DNA from 4 places in the Arthrobacter sp. AOP36-A1-22 genome. Region 1 is predicted to be linked to each of the others. Evidence: riboswitches for the same ligand, from Rfam matches in the RefSeq annotation. Region 1 holds a riboswitch; each other region holds the start of a gene.

Region 1 (3,225 bases):
GCCGGTTCCAGCGTGCTGGTGACCTTGCGGGAAATGATGTTTGCAGACTCGACGGCCACGTTGTCGAAGATCGCGGTTCCGGTGCCGGTCAACGGTTGGCCGAAGCCGTCCCAGTCATCGTGGATGGTCACCCCGTCGGCCCCGACCGGAACGACGGCGTACTGCCGGCCTTCGACACCTTCGGTGCTGGCCATCACGACCACCCAGTCGGCGAAGATGCTGCCGGTGGTGTAGTACTTCGCACCGTTGAGGACCCATCCGCCGTCGTGCTCGCTCAGTTTCGTTGCCGTGGTGCCCAGGGCGTTGCCACCGCGTTCGGTGGCCGCATTGCCGAAGATCTGCCCGGCCAGCACCCGCGGGAACCAGGTGTTGCGGAAGTCCCGCGGCTGCAAGGCGATGGTTTCGACGAAGGAAAAATGTGATCGCAGCAGATGGGCCACGTTGGAATCGGCGGCAGCCAATTCCACCAGCAGCCGGAACAGGTGTTCATGGTTCACCGGGTTCCCGCCGTATTCGGCCGGCACCCGCAAGGTGGTGAAACCGGCCTCCTGGAGGCACCCGACTTGTTCGAAGGGAAGCACATGGTCCTGTTCGCGGGCGACGGCGTCGACGGCGATGGCGTCGAAGACGGGGCGGAAGCGTGCGGCCAGGGCAAGATAGCGGGCTTCGGAGCCCTCCGGCACGGGGGTGTCGAAGGCCGGTGGGGTGGTGGTGGTTTCACTCATGGTCGTTCCTAACTGACGAGGGTATGTTCGGGCTCGGAGACGGGGCAGGCGTCTTGGCGTGCGTCCAGATCCCGCGCACTGGTTTCGGGGGAAAGCAGGGTGGTGACGACGGTGAGCGCGCCGACCGCAACGAAGTAGGCGATGACCCAGATCGGGCTGCCGCCGCCGGCGGCCAGCAGCGCGGTGGCCACCAGCGGGGCCAGGCCACCGCCCAGGACTGAACCGATCTGATAGCCGATGGACACCCCGGAAAAGCGGACCCGGGTGTCGAAGAGCTCGGAGAAGAACGCCGCCTGCGGCCCATACATCGCGTCGTGGCCGATGTTCATGCCCAGCACGACGGTCAGCACGATCAGCACGAAGCTGCCGGTATCGAGCAGCGGGAAGGCGATCAGGGCAACCAGGATGCTGAATATCCCGCCGAAGAGGTAGGTGCGCCGGCGCCCGATCCTGTCCGATACCCAGCCCCAGAACGGGACGGTGACCAGTCCGAGGGCGGAGGCGATGAGAATGGCCTGCAACCCGGTTTCGCGGCTGATTCCGCCCTGGGCCAGGTAGGTCAGGATGAAGACCGTGTAGACGTAGTAGAACGCGTTCTGGGCGATGCGCAGCCCGGTGGTCAGGGCGACTTGGCGGGGATGGGTGCGCAGCGATTCCAGCACCGGGCGGCGGGAGACCTGCTGCGTTTGAACCACCTGTTTGAAGGAGGCGCTGTCCTCGATCCTCAGCCGCACCACCAGACCGACGACGACCAGCAGGATGCTCGCCAGGAACGGCAGCCGCCATCCCCAGGCCAGATAGGCGGCATCCGGCAGGGCTGATTCCAGTCCCAACAGCACCGCCGTGGCCAACAGCATGCCCGCGCTCGGGCCGATTTGGGTGGCGCTGCTGGTCAGTCCGCGGCGTCCGGGGGCGGCGTGTTCGACGGTCATCAGGGCGGCTCCCGCCCATTCGGCACCGTAGCCGATGCCCTGGGCCACGCGCAGGATCAGCAGTAGCGCCGGGGCAATCCATCCGGCAGTGTCGTGGGTGGGCAGCAAACCGATCGCCGTGGTGGCGATACCGGTCAGCAGCAGGGAGGCAACCAGCACGGTCTTGCGTCCGATCCGATCCCCGTAGTGCCCTCCAAGAAGCCCACCAATGGGGCGGGCGATGAACCCGACGGCATAGGTGGCGAAGGCCGCCATGGTCCCGACCAACGGGTCGGCCGGTGCGAAGAACAGCGGGCCGAAGACAGTCGCCGCGGCGAGCCCGTAGAGCACGAAGTCGTAGCCCTCGATCGTGGTGCCGATGAAGCTGGCGACGGCGACGCGTGAACGCATCCTGCGGGTTGGCGGGGTGGGCGTGGTGGTGGTCATGGTGGTTCCTTTCCATCGGTCCCGGCGGAAGCACCTGCCCGAAACGGGTGGTTGCTGCGGAGTCAACGAGCCAGGTCTCTCGTCCGCTCTGGATGGTGGTTCTCGTAGGTGCTGCTAGCTGGTGGCCAGTTGTGCTCCCGCGAGCCGGTAGTCGGCGGCCCGGTGGCTGTCCTTGACCCGGTCCCCGGCGCCGAAGAGCTTCTGGCGCAGGGTCCCCGGCGCGTATTCGGTGGGGTAGGCACCCAGGGCCTGCAGTTCGGGGATGACGAATTCGACGACGTCCTCGAACGTGCCCGGGGTGATGGCGTAGGCGATGTTGAAGCCGTCCACGTCGGTGTCCTCGACCCATTCGACGAGCTTCGCGGCGACCTGGGCCCCGTCACCGACGGTGACCGGGCCGAAACCGCCGACGCCGATCCATTCGGCCAACTGGCGGATGGTCCACGGTTTGCCGTCATCCCCGGAGGCCTTCTTGAACGTCTCCACCGAGGACTGGATGGCATTGGACTTCACGTCCTCACCGATCACGTCGTCAAGGTCGTACTGTGACATGTCGATTCCGGTCCAGCCCGAGAGCAGGGCCAGCGACCCGTTGATGTCGGCGTAGGAGGCATAGTCGGCGTATTTGTTCTGCGCCTCCTCGTCTGTGGCAGCGGTGATGATCGTCTGCATCGTGTAGATCTTCACGTCGTAGCGGTCGCGGCCGGCGGCCTCGACATTGTCCCGGATCCTCCGCACGGTGTCGGTGAGGATTTCTTTGGTCGGACTATTCACGAAGACGGATTCGGCGTTCGCCCCCGCGAATTCCAGGCCGCGCGGGGAGGCACCGGCCTGGTAGATGACCGGGGTGCGCTGCACCGAGGGTTCGGTGATGGCAATGCCCGGGACCTTGAAGTACTTGCCCTCGTGGCCGATCTCGTGGACCTTCGACGGGTCGGTGTAGACCCCCGATTCCCGGTCGCGGAGAACGGCGTCGTCCTCCCAGGAACCCTCGAGCAGCTTATAGACCACTTCGAGGTACTCATCGGCGTGGTCGTAGCGTTCGTCGTGTTCCATCTGGTCTTCCTGGCCCATGTTCCTGGCTGCCGAGGGCAGGTATCCGGTCACCACGTTCCAGCCGAGGCGGCCGTTGGTCAGGTGGT
Region 2 (3,225 bases), on a different contig from region 1:
TTCGGCCCTCTCGGTCGTTTGGCAGAGAAGCTCTTCCTGGCCCGTTATCTGCAGAAGCTCATCGAGGAGCGGAACCGCCATCTCAGCGCCGGGCCCGTGGACTAATTAGCGGCCCTGATTGCGCGGATGCTTCCGTGCAACGCGTTCATTTCCGCGCTTATGGTTGCCGGTGATTCGCGCCATGAGTGCCTGCGGTTCTTGTGTTTCGATGTCGGCCAGGAAGCACGTGGCCATCATCCCGCGCAGTGTTGACGCCCGCCGGCCCTGATGGAAGATCACGACGGAACCGCCACGGGCACACGGTTTGTCAGCCCCCTGCCGCACCAGCCGCGTCTCGCACCGCTTCCGGCCACGGCCGCCAGTGCCCATCGGAAGGGAGCATGGCTTCTGCCACCTCCATCCTTCCCTCGGGCACATCCTCGGCATGGATGCACCCGGCTTCTTCCCACCGGCCCGGCTCGGCCAGCCGATAATCGACAGATTGGTCGTCGTTGGGATTAATTCGTTCAAAATAGCCGCCTGAGACGACGGCTCGCACCACGGATTCAAGGTTTTCCAACAGCTCCTGGACATCGTCATCGCAGGCATCGCAACCGCATACCGGATAGTGGGCGTCGTAGAGGGCGCCAGCGTGCAGGAAGATCCCCGGGAACCCGGTGAAGACGAAGGTCAGCGGGGCCGCGAGCAGGTTGGACGGGACGACCCGGACCGCGTGGACGACGTCCTCCGAGGGGAACAGCAGATCGGAAGCAACCTCCGGGTCCCGTTCGGCGACGACGTCAAAGGCGTCCAACAGCCAGTCGAGCTGGGCATCAGCGACCTCATGCAAGGGAGCGAACCGGTGTCGATGGCCCACCGTGGAGTAGGCGCGCGAAGGCGGAGACATCCCTTCCCACCGATGGCCGTAGGCGATCGGGGCGCCCTGTCCATCGCGATGGATCTCCGGGGTGAACTCCGGGCGCCGGTATCCGCTCATGGCCCCACGATAACCGCTGGGATACCCCCTGGCGAGGGGAATCCTGCTGCGGGGATGGCGGGCTCTCCACCCGCGGATGACCCGGCGTATGTCTCCGGATGACGCGACGCGTTTGCCCGATCGGCGTTCCCGCCAGCAGAATCGAACCCAAGAATCAAGAGATCCAACCTGAGGCCCTGGCCGGTTGGACGGCAACCCCCTTCGCCATAGTGGGGTGCCCCAGGTGACGATTCGACGCCGTCCCGACCGGGAGGCGTAAGTATGGCGCAGCGCCACGCTCGCCATGACAGCGAAGGAACGCCATGACCCAGACCCTTGCAGAAACCAGCATTTCCAACCGCGCCGAACGCCTCGATTCCGCGGGATCCGCCTGGGCGGAACGGATCGGTCAGAACACTGCCAGCGCATCGCTGCAGTTCCGCGCGACGGCCGACCCGGTGGGCTCGGTCGGTTCGACCATCCGCGCCGGACGCCACGAATTCACCGTCGACGAACCGGCGGCATTGGCCGGGGACGACGTCGCCGCCAGCCCCGTCGAATACGCCCTCGGGGCGTTGATCTCCTGCCAGGTGGTGGTCTACCGCCTCTATGCTCACCAGCTGGGCATCACGATCGACTCGCTGGACATCTCGGCGGACGCCGACCTGGATGTGCGCGGCCTGTTCGGCATCGAGGACAAGGTCCGCCCGGGATTCGGTGATGTGCGGCTGACCGTGGACGTCTCGGGTCCGGCCACCGAGGAACGCTATGCCGAACTCCAGGCGGCCGTCGACGCCCACTGCCCGGTATTGGACGTCTTCACGAACCCGACCCCGGTGACCACGACCCTGCGGGTCAACTCCTAGAAGGCGGCCAGCAGCCGACTCCCAACAGGACCTCCGAACCGGCTGTACCTGCCGAATTGCACGGTGTTGTCCCTGGGGCTGCGGCTCCTGGTGTCCAGTCACGATCCATGAAGCAGCGATCTCTTGATGTTCATGAAGTGAGCTTCTGTCTAGTTCGACGGTCCAGTGACAACTGTCCGGCTCCCGGCACCGTGATGGCCAAGTTGAAACCGCTGAGCTGTCGTGGATCGGGGTCTTCCCCGAGGACCAGTGCGCCCAGGCCTGCCACTGCCGGCGGCGGGAGCCGTCAGCAGGGCAGTGGCGGTGGCCGGCAGCCTCCAGAGGTCCCCCTGAACCACAAGGTGTAGGCGGGCAATCCTCCGATGCCACCGAGCTAGAGGTAGCCGGTTGCCCCGGCGGCCTCGAGCTAGTCGGGGTGGCTCCGGGGGCCTACCCCACACCAAGGGCAGACACGACGCGACATGGGGAGTCCTCCCCATCGCATGTCAAGGCTCCATCTGGAAGACTACTCCCGATCACCCGAAATACTTTCGATGGAGGAAATTTTGAGCAGCAGCACCCCCAACCCCTATGGCAACCCCGGAGGGGTCACCATGCCCACCCATGGTGAGGCTCCCTTGGACCAGCCGCTCTACGGGGCCAGCTTCGGCCAGGCCATCAAGCGCTTCTTCAAGAAGTATGCGACCTTCTCGGGTCGGGCCAGCCGCAGCGAGTTCTGGTTCTTCGCGCTTTTCAACGCCATCGTCTACACCGTGTTCTACGGCTTGGCGATCGGATTCGGACTGGCCGGCTCCGACCCCGTCACCGGTGAAATGGGTGCCGGCGGGGCCATCCCCTCCTTGGTGATCGGGCTCTATGGGTTGGCCATCATCATCCCGTCCATCGCCCTGAGCGTCCGCCGCCTGCACGACGGCAACTTCAGCGGATTCCTGTACCTGCTGATCCTGGTGCCGATTCTCGGTGGGCTCGTGGTCCTCGTCCTCATGATCATGCCCTCCGTCCCCGAAGGTGCTCGTTTCGACGCCGATGGCGGCGCGGCAGCCTACGGGAACGCCTTTGGCACCTCTGCCGGGTACCCGGGAGCACCGGCTGCCGGCGGCGGTTTCGCGGGCCAGAACCCCCCACAGGGCTACCAGCAGCCCACCGACCCGACCCAGGGCTAGCCAAGCCCCGGCGATGTCCCGGCGGTCCGCCGCCGGGGCATCGGCCCCGCACGCCAGCGCACACCGCCTGGCCTCGACTCCCCCGGAGAACCCCTTGAGCGCTGGTTACCCCAACCCCTACGGCGGCCCCGCGGGATCCGTCGCCCCGTAAAGCAACCCCTCGGGGCGCACCGTCACCTTCGGGGAGGTCCCGGTGGAGCAGCCGCTCTACGGCGCGGATTTCTATCAATCCGTGAAGCGC
Region 3 (3,225 bases), on a different contig from region 1:
GAAGGGGCCGGGTTCTGCGGGTCCTAGCCGATGTTCCCGCCGAAGAGCAGGCCGAGAACGTAGGTGACCCCGGCGGCACCGAGGCCGATGGCCAGCTGCCGGAACCCGCGTTTGGCCGGGGAGGCGCCGGAGAGCAGTCCGACGATGCCCCCGGTCAGCATCAACGCGACCCCGACCAGGAGCAGGGCCACCAGCAGGGCTGGCAGCCCGCCCATACCGAAGAGGTAGGGCAGGATCGGGACCAAGGCCCCCGAGGAGAAGAAGCAGAAGCTGGAGGCGGCGGCGCCGAAGGCGGAGCCCAGGGCCTCGTGTTCGTCGCCGCCGGTTTCGGTTTCGGGCACCTCGGGTTGCAGGGACAATGAGGGGTCGCAGTCGCAGCTGAAGGTCCCCAGCCGTTCGGCGGCCCGGTGCTCGGCGGCCTCCCGGCTCATGCCGCGGGCCCGGTAGACCAGGACCAGTTCGTTGGCCTGCAGGTCCAGATCCGGGGCGGCGATGAGCGTGATCTGGGTCGGTTGGGAGGCGGTGAGCAGTTCGCGCTGCGAGCGGACGGAGACGTATTCCCCGGCGGCCATGGACAGGGCGCCGGCGAGCAGGCCGGCGACCCCGGCAAAGAGGACCAGCGCGCTGGACACCCCGGCGGCGCCGATGCCCATCACCAGGGCCAGGTTGGAGACCAGCCCGTCGTTGGCCCCGAAGACGGCGGCCCGGAAGTTGCCGGAGAGCCGGTTGCGGCCGCGGATCGCCAGCCCGCGTACGACTTCCTCATGCACCAGCTCATCGGCGGCCATCTGAGCGGTGGCGTCGGCGTCGCTGTCGTAGGGGGAGGCGCCCTCGGCCCGTTGGGCCAAGGCCAGGACGAAGACCGAACCGAAGTTGCGGGCCATGAACCGCAGCATGACGCGGCTGAGCGAGGGGCGTGCGGTCTTCCGGGCATGCTCGCCCAGAAGATTGGACCAATGCTCCTGGTGGCGGGCTTCCGCCCGGGCCAGACCCAACAGGATCTGGCGTTCCTCGCCCTCACGGCGTTTGGCCAGGGTGAGGTAGATGGAACCTTCGACGCGTTCGTCGGCCAGGTATTTGCGCCAGCGCCGGATCTCGGCGGGCGTGGGCTCCCTACGCGAGGCCTCCGCGGCTGGCGGATCGGCGTCGGGGGAGGGGGCATCCGGTGTCATTGGGCGTCCTTCAATCGGTTCGTATGTCCCCGCGGTGGTGCGGGACTGCCGGTCAAAGGTCGGTGGGTGGCCACGAGCCTCGGACCGCCAGTGGCGGGCCGAAGGTCTCGTTCGCCCGGCGTGGTGCCGGGTGGAATGCCGGACCGCCGGGAGGGCGGTCGGTATGTCGACAGGTCCTCGTCCACCCGTGCCGGATCAACGATCCAGCGCGGGTGGGGTGTGGAACTACTCCCCTTCAGCCGACCAGCATACCCGAGGGAGCCTCGGCGCGGTCGCGGACGGGCAGGCGTTCAAGGAAGAACACCTGTGCTTCCCCGTCGGGGCGGTGTGCCCGGGGAATACGCACGGTCAGTGCGCAGGAGTCGGATTCCCAGACCGGTCGGCCGGCCGTGTTGGCCAGCGCATGGTCGAGATCCTTGGGGTGGGGCGCGATGAAGCGCTCCCAGTGACCGTCCACGTTGAGGCAGACGGTGCCTAGCATCGAATCGAAAATTGGAAGGACGGAGACGCTTTGCGCCACGGATTTCCTCTCGTGCGTTCTTACCCAACACGTTGTCGTGCGGGCCGCTTCTTCATCCGAACCACCCACGAACCTGGGGTTGGTGCGCGGGTAGTCGGAGCTGTTGCCCGCGTCTCATGAAGCTTTTTGCCAGCCTAACGTGATTGCCGGGGCAACCCAAGCTGTGTTCCACGTCATTCCCGCTGCATCCCAGCGTTGGTGCGGCTAGATTCGTGTTCGACATCTGCTCCCCCGGGAGCACTGTCACCCGGGGGGAACGAGGACGACGCCGGGGCGGGTTCAGGCTTGCTGATCGGCGGAAACGCCCTCCATGTCGACCCGTCCGGCGACCCGATCCGACCAGTGCCGGGCCACTTCCGGGCGGGTCGGCGGGGAGAGCAGGCTGAACAGGACATAGACCACCAACGAGGCGCCCAGACCGTAGTAGATGGGCTCATTGGCGTAGACCCCGGAGAACTTCTCGGTGGACAGTGCCTCCAGGGTGATCATGGTCGTCAGGGTGACCAGGGTCCCTGCCGCCATGGACAGGGCGGCGCCGATGCCGTTCCCGCGCTTCCAGAGCAGCCCGCCCAGGATCGCGACCAGCAGCCCGCCGACCAGGATGTCGTAGGCGATGGTCAGGGCGGCGACGACGTCGTTGACGAGGATCGCCAGGATGATCGCCACGGCCCCGAGGCCCAGGACCCAGTACCGGTTGGCGGCGACGTCGTGCTCGGGGTTGCGCCCGGTGTTGACCTCGATCTCCTTGCCGAACCAGCTGGCGACGAAGGGGGTGACGTCGTTGCGGGCCACGGTGGCCGCGGCGATGAGTGCGCCGGAGGCGGTGGACATCATGGCCGCCACGGCGGCGGCCAGGACGATCCCGCCGACGGCCACCGGAAGCAGGGTCATGGCGACCTCCGCGTAGACGACGTCCTTGCCCAGGGCCTCGATGTCGATGCCGGGCAGGGCGACCCGGGCGGACATGCCGATGATCGCCCCGGCGATGCCGTAGATCACGCAGTAGATGCCGGCGGTGGCTCCGCCCCAGCGGGCCACCTTGGGGGTGCGGGCGGTGAACACCCGCTGCCAGATGTCCTGGCCGATCAACAGGCCCAGGGTGTAGACCACGAAGTAGGTGATGATCGTCTCGGCGCCCAGGCCGCCCCAACTGAAGAATTCATCGCGGGCCCGTTCGGGGATGCCGGCGGAGATTCCCTCGAAGCCGCCGGCCGCCGAGAGGGCGAAGGGCAGCATCAGGGCGAAGACACCGACGGTCTTGATGACGAACTGGACCTGGTCGGCCAGGGTGATGGACCACATGCCGCCGATGGTGGAGTACACGAGCACGATCGCCCCGCCGACGGCGATGGCGAGCCAGCGGTCCCAGTCGAAGAGCACGACGAAGATCGTGGCGTAGGCCCCGGTGGAGGTGGCACAGAGCATCAGCGTGTAGGCCAGCATGACCACCGCCGAGGCGTTGGTGGCGTGTTTGGAGCCGTAGCGCAGGGTGAGCATCTGGGAGACGGTGAAGATCTTCAGTCGTTGCAGCCG
Region 4 (3,225 bases), on a different contig from region 1:
GCCGATGGGCACGCATTTGAGGATGCCGTCACGGATCAACGGCGCCCCGGGGGCCTGACGTCGTTCCCTCACGTCGCCGACGCCCTGGCTCACCGGACGGCCTGGACTTCCGGGGCGGCCTCTGCGGCTTCGTCCCCGGCGGCGGCCGCGGCGGCGAAACCGACCTCGAGGTCGGCGATGATGTCGTCGATGTGCTCGATGCCCACCGACAGGCGCACCAGTCCGGCTCCCACCCCGGCCGCGGCGCGTTCGGCGTCGGAGAGCTGGGAGTGCGTGGTGGAGGCCGGGTGGATCACCAGCGAGCGCACATCGCCGATGTTGGCGACGTTGGAGTGCAGTTCGAGGCCGTCGACGAAGGCCCGGCCGGCCGGTTCGCCGCCGGAGATCTCGAAGGCCAGGACCGCGCCGACGCCCCGCGGGGCGTATTTGCGGCCGAGTTCGTACCAGGGGCTGGAGGGCAGGCCGGCGAAGGCGACGGAGTCGACCTGGGCGTGGGCCTCGAGCCATTCGGCGACCTTCTGCGCGTTGGCCACATGGCGTTCCATGCGCAGGCTCAGGGTTTCCAGGCCCTGGGCGATCAGGAAGGCGTTGAACGGGGAGACCGCCGAACCCAGATCGCGCAACAACTGGACGCGCGCCTTGAGGATGAACGCCAGGTTCGCCCCCAGGGCGCCGTCGACCCCCAGATCGCGGGCGAAGACCAGCCCGTTGTAGGACTCGTCGGGGGTATTGAATTCCGGGAAGCGTTCCGGGTCGGCCGCGAAGTCGAAGTTGCCCGAATCAACGATGGCCCCGGCGACGGAGGTTCCGTGCCCGCCCAGGTACTTCGTGGCCGAGTGCACCACGATGTCGGCACCGAATTCGATGGGGCGGACCAGGTACGGGGTGCCCAGGGTGTTGTCCACGATGAGCGGGACCCCGGCTTCGTGGGCCACCGTGCTGACGCCCTCGATATCCAGGACGTCCTGGCGCGGATTGGAGATGACCTCACCGAAGAATGCCTTGGTGTTCGGTTTCACCGCGGCCCGCCAGGAATCCAGGTGGTCGGGATCCTCCACGAAGGTGACCTCGATGCCGAGGCGCTTCAACGTGTGCTTGAACAGGTTCTGCGTTCCCCCGTAGAGGCTCGGGCTGGCCACGATATGGTCCCCGGCTCCCGCGAGGTTGAGGATCGAAAGCGTGGTCGCCGCCTGGCCCGAGGCCAGCAGCAGGGCCCCGACCCCGCCTTCGAGGTCGGCGATCCGGGTTTCGACGGCTTCCTGCGTCGGGTTGCCGGTGCGGGTGTAGATCGGCTCGAGTTCCTTCAGCGCGAAGCGTGCTGCGGCACTCTCGGCGCTGGGGAAGACATACGACGTCGTCTGGTAGATCGGCAGCACCCGGGCCCCGGTGGTGGGATCCGGTGCCTGTCCGGCGTGGACCTGGCGGGTTTCAAAAGACCATGATGCAGACATTTCTGTCCCCTTCTACGACTCAGGGGCCCCTGTTCCACGGCGGTCCCGGAAGGGAACGCCGGGAGGTGACCCGCGCTTGTCCGTTCTCCTTGTGGAGGCGAACCAGGTCTTCACCCGGGGCACCCCACCGCGAGTGGAGGGTTGCCGGCCAGCAAACCGGGGTTTCGCGCTGGCACTCATGACCTGCCTCCAGTGTTGTGGATCGGGGCGGCCGCCGCAACAACGCGGCGTCAATATGACCGCAGGGCGCAACATTCCTCCCCCTCCCCCGTCCGGTCCCCCTCCTGACGGCCGCGATGGAGGCCCGGGAAACGGGTCGAGGAAAATACGAACCATGGTGATTTAGGGCACCCTAAGTCGAGACGCACCTCACAAAGTGCGATCATGAAGCCATGATGAGGTTGGATCACGTTTCGTACGCATGTGGACCAGACGGGTTGGCCGCGACGGCCGCCCGTGTCGGCAAGACTCTGGGGATCGAGTCCGTCAAGGGAGGCATTCATCCCCGCTTCGGGACCAGGAACGTCATTTTCCCGTTGAAGAACACCCAGTACCTGGAGGTCGTGGAGGTCCTGGACCACCCGTCCTCGGACAAGGCGCCGTTCGGCCAGGCCGTCCGGGCCCGATCGGAGATGGGTGGCGGATGGATGGGTTGGTGCGTCGCCGTTGACGACCTGGCCCCGTTCGAGGAACGTCTGGGCCGGTCATCGGTCCCGGGCAACCGCAAGTTCCCCGACGGCCAAGAACTGACGTGGCAGCAGATCGGCATCAAGGGCCTGATCGCCGACCCGCAGGTGCCCTACATGCTGCGCTGGGATACCGGCACCGAGGACCTGCACCCCTCCCGGGCATTGGATCCGCAGGGGCATATCTCCGGGATCGCGATCGCCGGTTCGGTCGAACGGGTCCGCGAATGGCTGGGCACCCCCTCGGAGTCGCCGTTGGGCGATGTCGAAGTCCAGTGGGAGGCCCCCAATGGCACCCCGGGAATCATGACGGTGACCTTCGAGACCCCCTCGGGGACCATCACCCTCTGATCCGCTCACGGAGGTGGAACACCGAACGACGGCGGCCCGCGGGCCGCCGTCGTTTTCGCTCTGTGCCGTCCCGGATCAGTGCCGCGGCACCGCCGCGAAGGGTCCGTCGGCGGCGAAGACCCGATCGGCGAAGCGATCGCCGATCAGCTGATGCGTTGCGGAATCCGGATGCAGGTTGTCCGGCAGCGGCAGCTCGGCCTCGTCCGGGGCCCCATACAGCTCGAGTCCGTCCAGGAAGTACAGGTTCGCATCGTCCGCCCGGTCTTCGACCAGGGAGCGCATCTCGCGGCGGATGACCTCCAAGGTCAGCCGTCCCGCCGATTCATCCCCTGGGGTCCCCGTCGCGCTGAACTTGACCTGGCTGGTCCCCAGGCTCTCCGGGACGATCGTGCCGGGGCCCGACGTGCTTTCGTGAATCGGGCAGAAGATCGGGGAGATCAACACCAGCGGCGTGGTGGGATGCCCCTCGCGGATGGTGTCAAGGAATCCGTGGATGGCCGGGACCAGGGTCCGCACGCGCATGGCATCCAGGTTCACGATGTTGATGCCGAGTTTGACGCTGATGACGTCCGCTGGCGCATCGCGGATCACCCGCGCCATGAAGGGGTCCACGAAGCAGCTGCCCCCGAAGCCGAGGTTGTGCAGTTCGACCCCGCCCCGGCGGGCTGCCACGGCGGGCCAGATCCCGCTGGGGGATGCCGCGTTCGATCCCTGGCTGATGGAGCTGCCGTGGTGGA

Evidence for each region. Region 1 has a riboswitch for S-adenosylmethionine ahead of ACT3S2_RS11375 (MFS transporter). Riboswitches for the same ligand answer to the same signal wherever they lie in the genome.
Region 2: it holds a riboswitch for S-adenosylmethionine, as region 1 does, so the genes downstream of both, ACT3S2_RS01970 (OsmC family protein) here and ACT3S2_RS11375 (MFS transporter) in region 1, are expected to answer to the same signal.
Region 3: it holds a riboswitch for S-adenosylmethionine, as region 1 does, so the genes downstream of both, ACT3S2_RS12605 (hypothetical protein) here and ACT3S2_RS11375 (MFS transporter) in region 1, are expected to answer to the same signal.
Region 4: it holds a riboswitch for S-adenosylmethionine, as region 1 does, so the genes downstream of both, ACT3S2_RS09745 (bifunctional o-acetylhomoserine/o-acetylserine sulfhydrylase) here and ACT3S2_RS11375 (MFS transporter) in region 1, are expected to answer to the same signal.

Annotation. Positions count from the first base shown of each region.
Region 1 is NZ_JBQSWX010000018.1:43,369-46,593, reverse strand. Features, by position in the region: gene ACT3S2_RS11380 (acyl-CoA dehydrogenase family protein) at 1-725, opposite strand, end outside; gene ACT3S2_RS11375 (MFS transporter) at 734-2,083, opposite strand; SAM riboswitch class I at 2,093-2,182, opposite strand; gene ACT3S2_RS11370 (LLM class flavin-dependent oxidoreductase) at 2,198-3,225, opposite strand, start outside.
Region 2 is NZ_JBQSWX010000002.1:131,860-135,084, reverse strand. Features, by position in the region: gene ACT3S2_RS01980 (SRPBCC family protein) at 1-105, shown strand, start outside; gene ACT3S2_RS01975 (DUF6226 family protein) at 308-976, opposite strand; SAM riboswitch class IV at 1,129-1,244, shown strand; gene ACT3S2_RS01970 (OsmC family protein) at 1,279-1,821, shown strand; gene ACT3S2_RS01965 (DUF805 domain-containing protein) at 2,367-2,984, shown strand; partial or broken gene ACT3S2_RS01960 (DUF805 domain-containing protein) at 3,178-3,225, shown strand, end outside.
Region 3 is NZ_JBQSWX010000022.1:39,726-42,950, forward strand. Features, by position in the region: gene ACT3S2_RS12600 (VIT1/CCC1 transporter family protein) at 24-1,172, opposite strand; gene ACT3S2_RS12605 (hypothetical protein) at 1,408-1,653, opposite strand; SAM riboswitch class IV at 1,704-1,814, opposite strand; gene ACT3S2_RS12610 (sodium:solute symporter) at 1,972-3,225, opposite strand, start outside.
Region 4 is NZ_JBQSWX010000014.1:12,845-16,069, forward strand. Features, by position in the region: gene metX (homoserine O-acetyltransferase MetX) at 1-72, opposite strand, end outside; gene ACT3S2_RS09745 (bifunctional o-acetylhomoserine/o-acetylserine sulfhydrylase) at 90-1,451, opposite strand; SAM riboswitch class IV at 1,519-1,635, opposite strand; gene ACT3S2_RS09750 (VOC family protein) at 1,844-2,488, shown strand; gene ACT3S2_RS09755 (GDSL-type esterase/lipase family protein) at 2,564-3,225, opposite strand, start outside.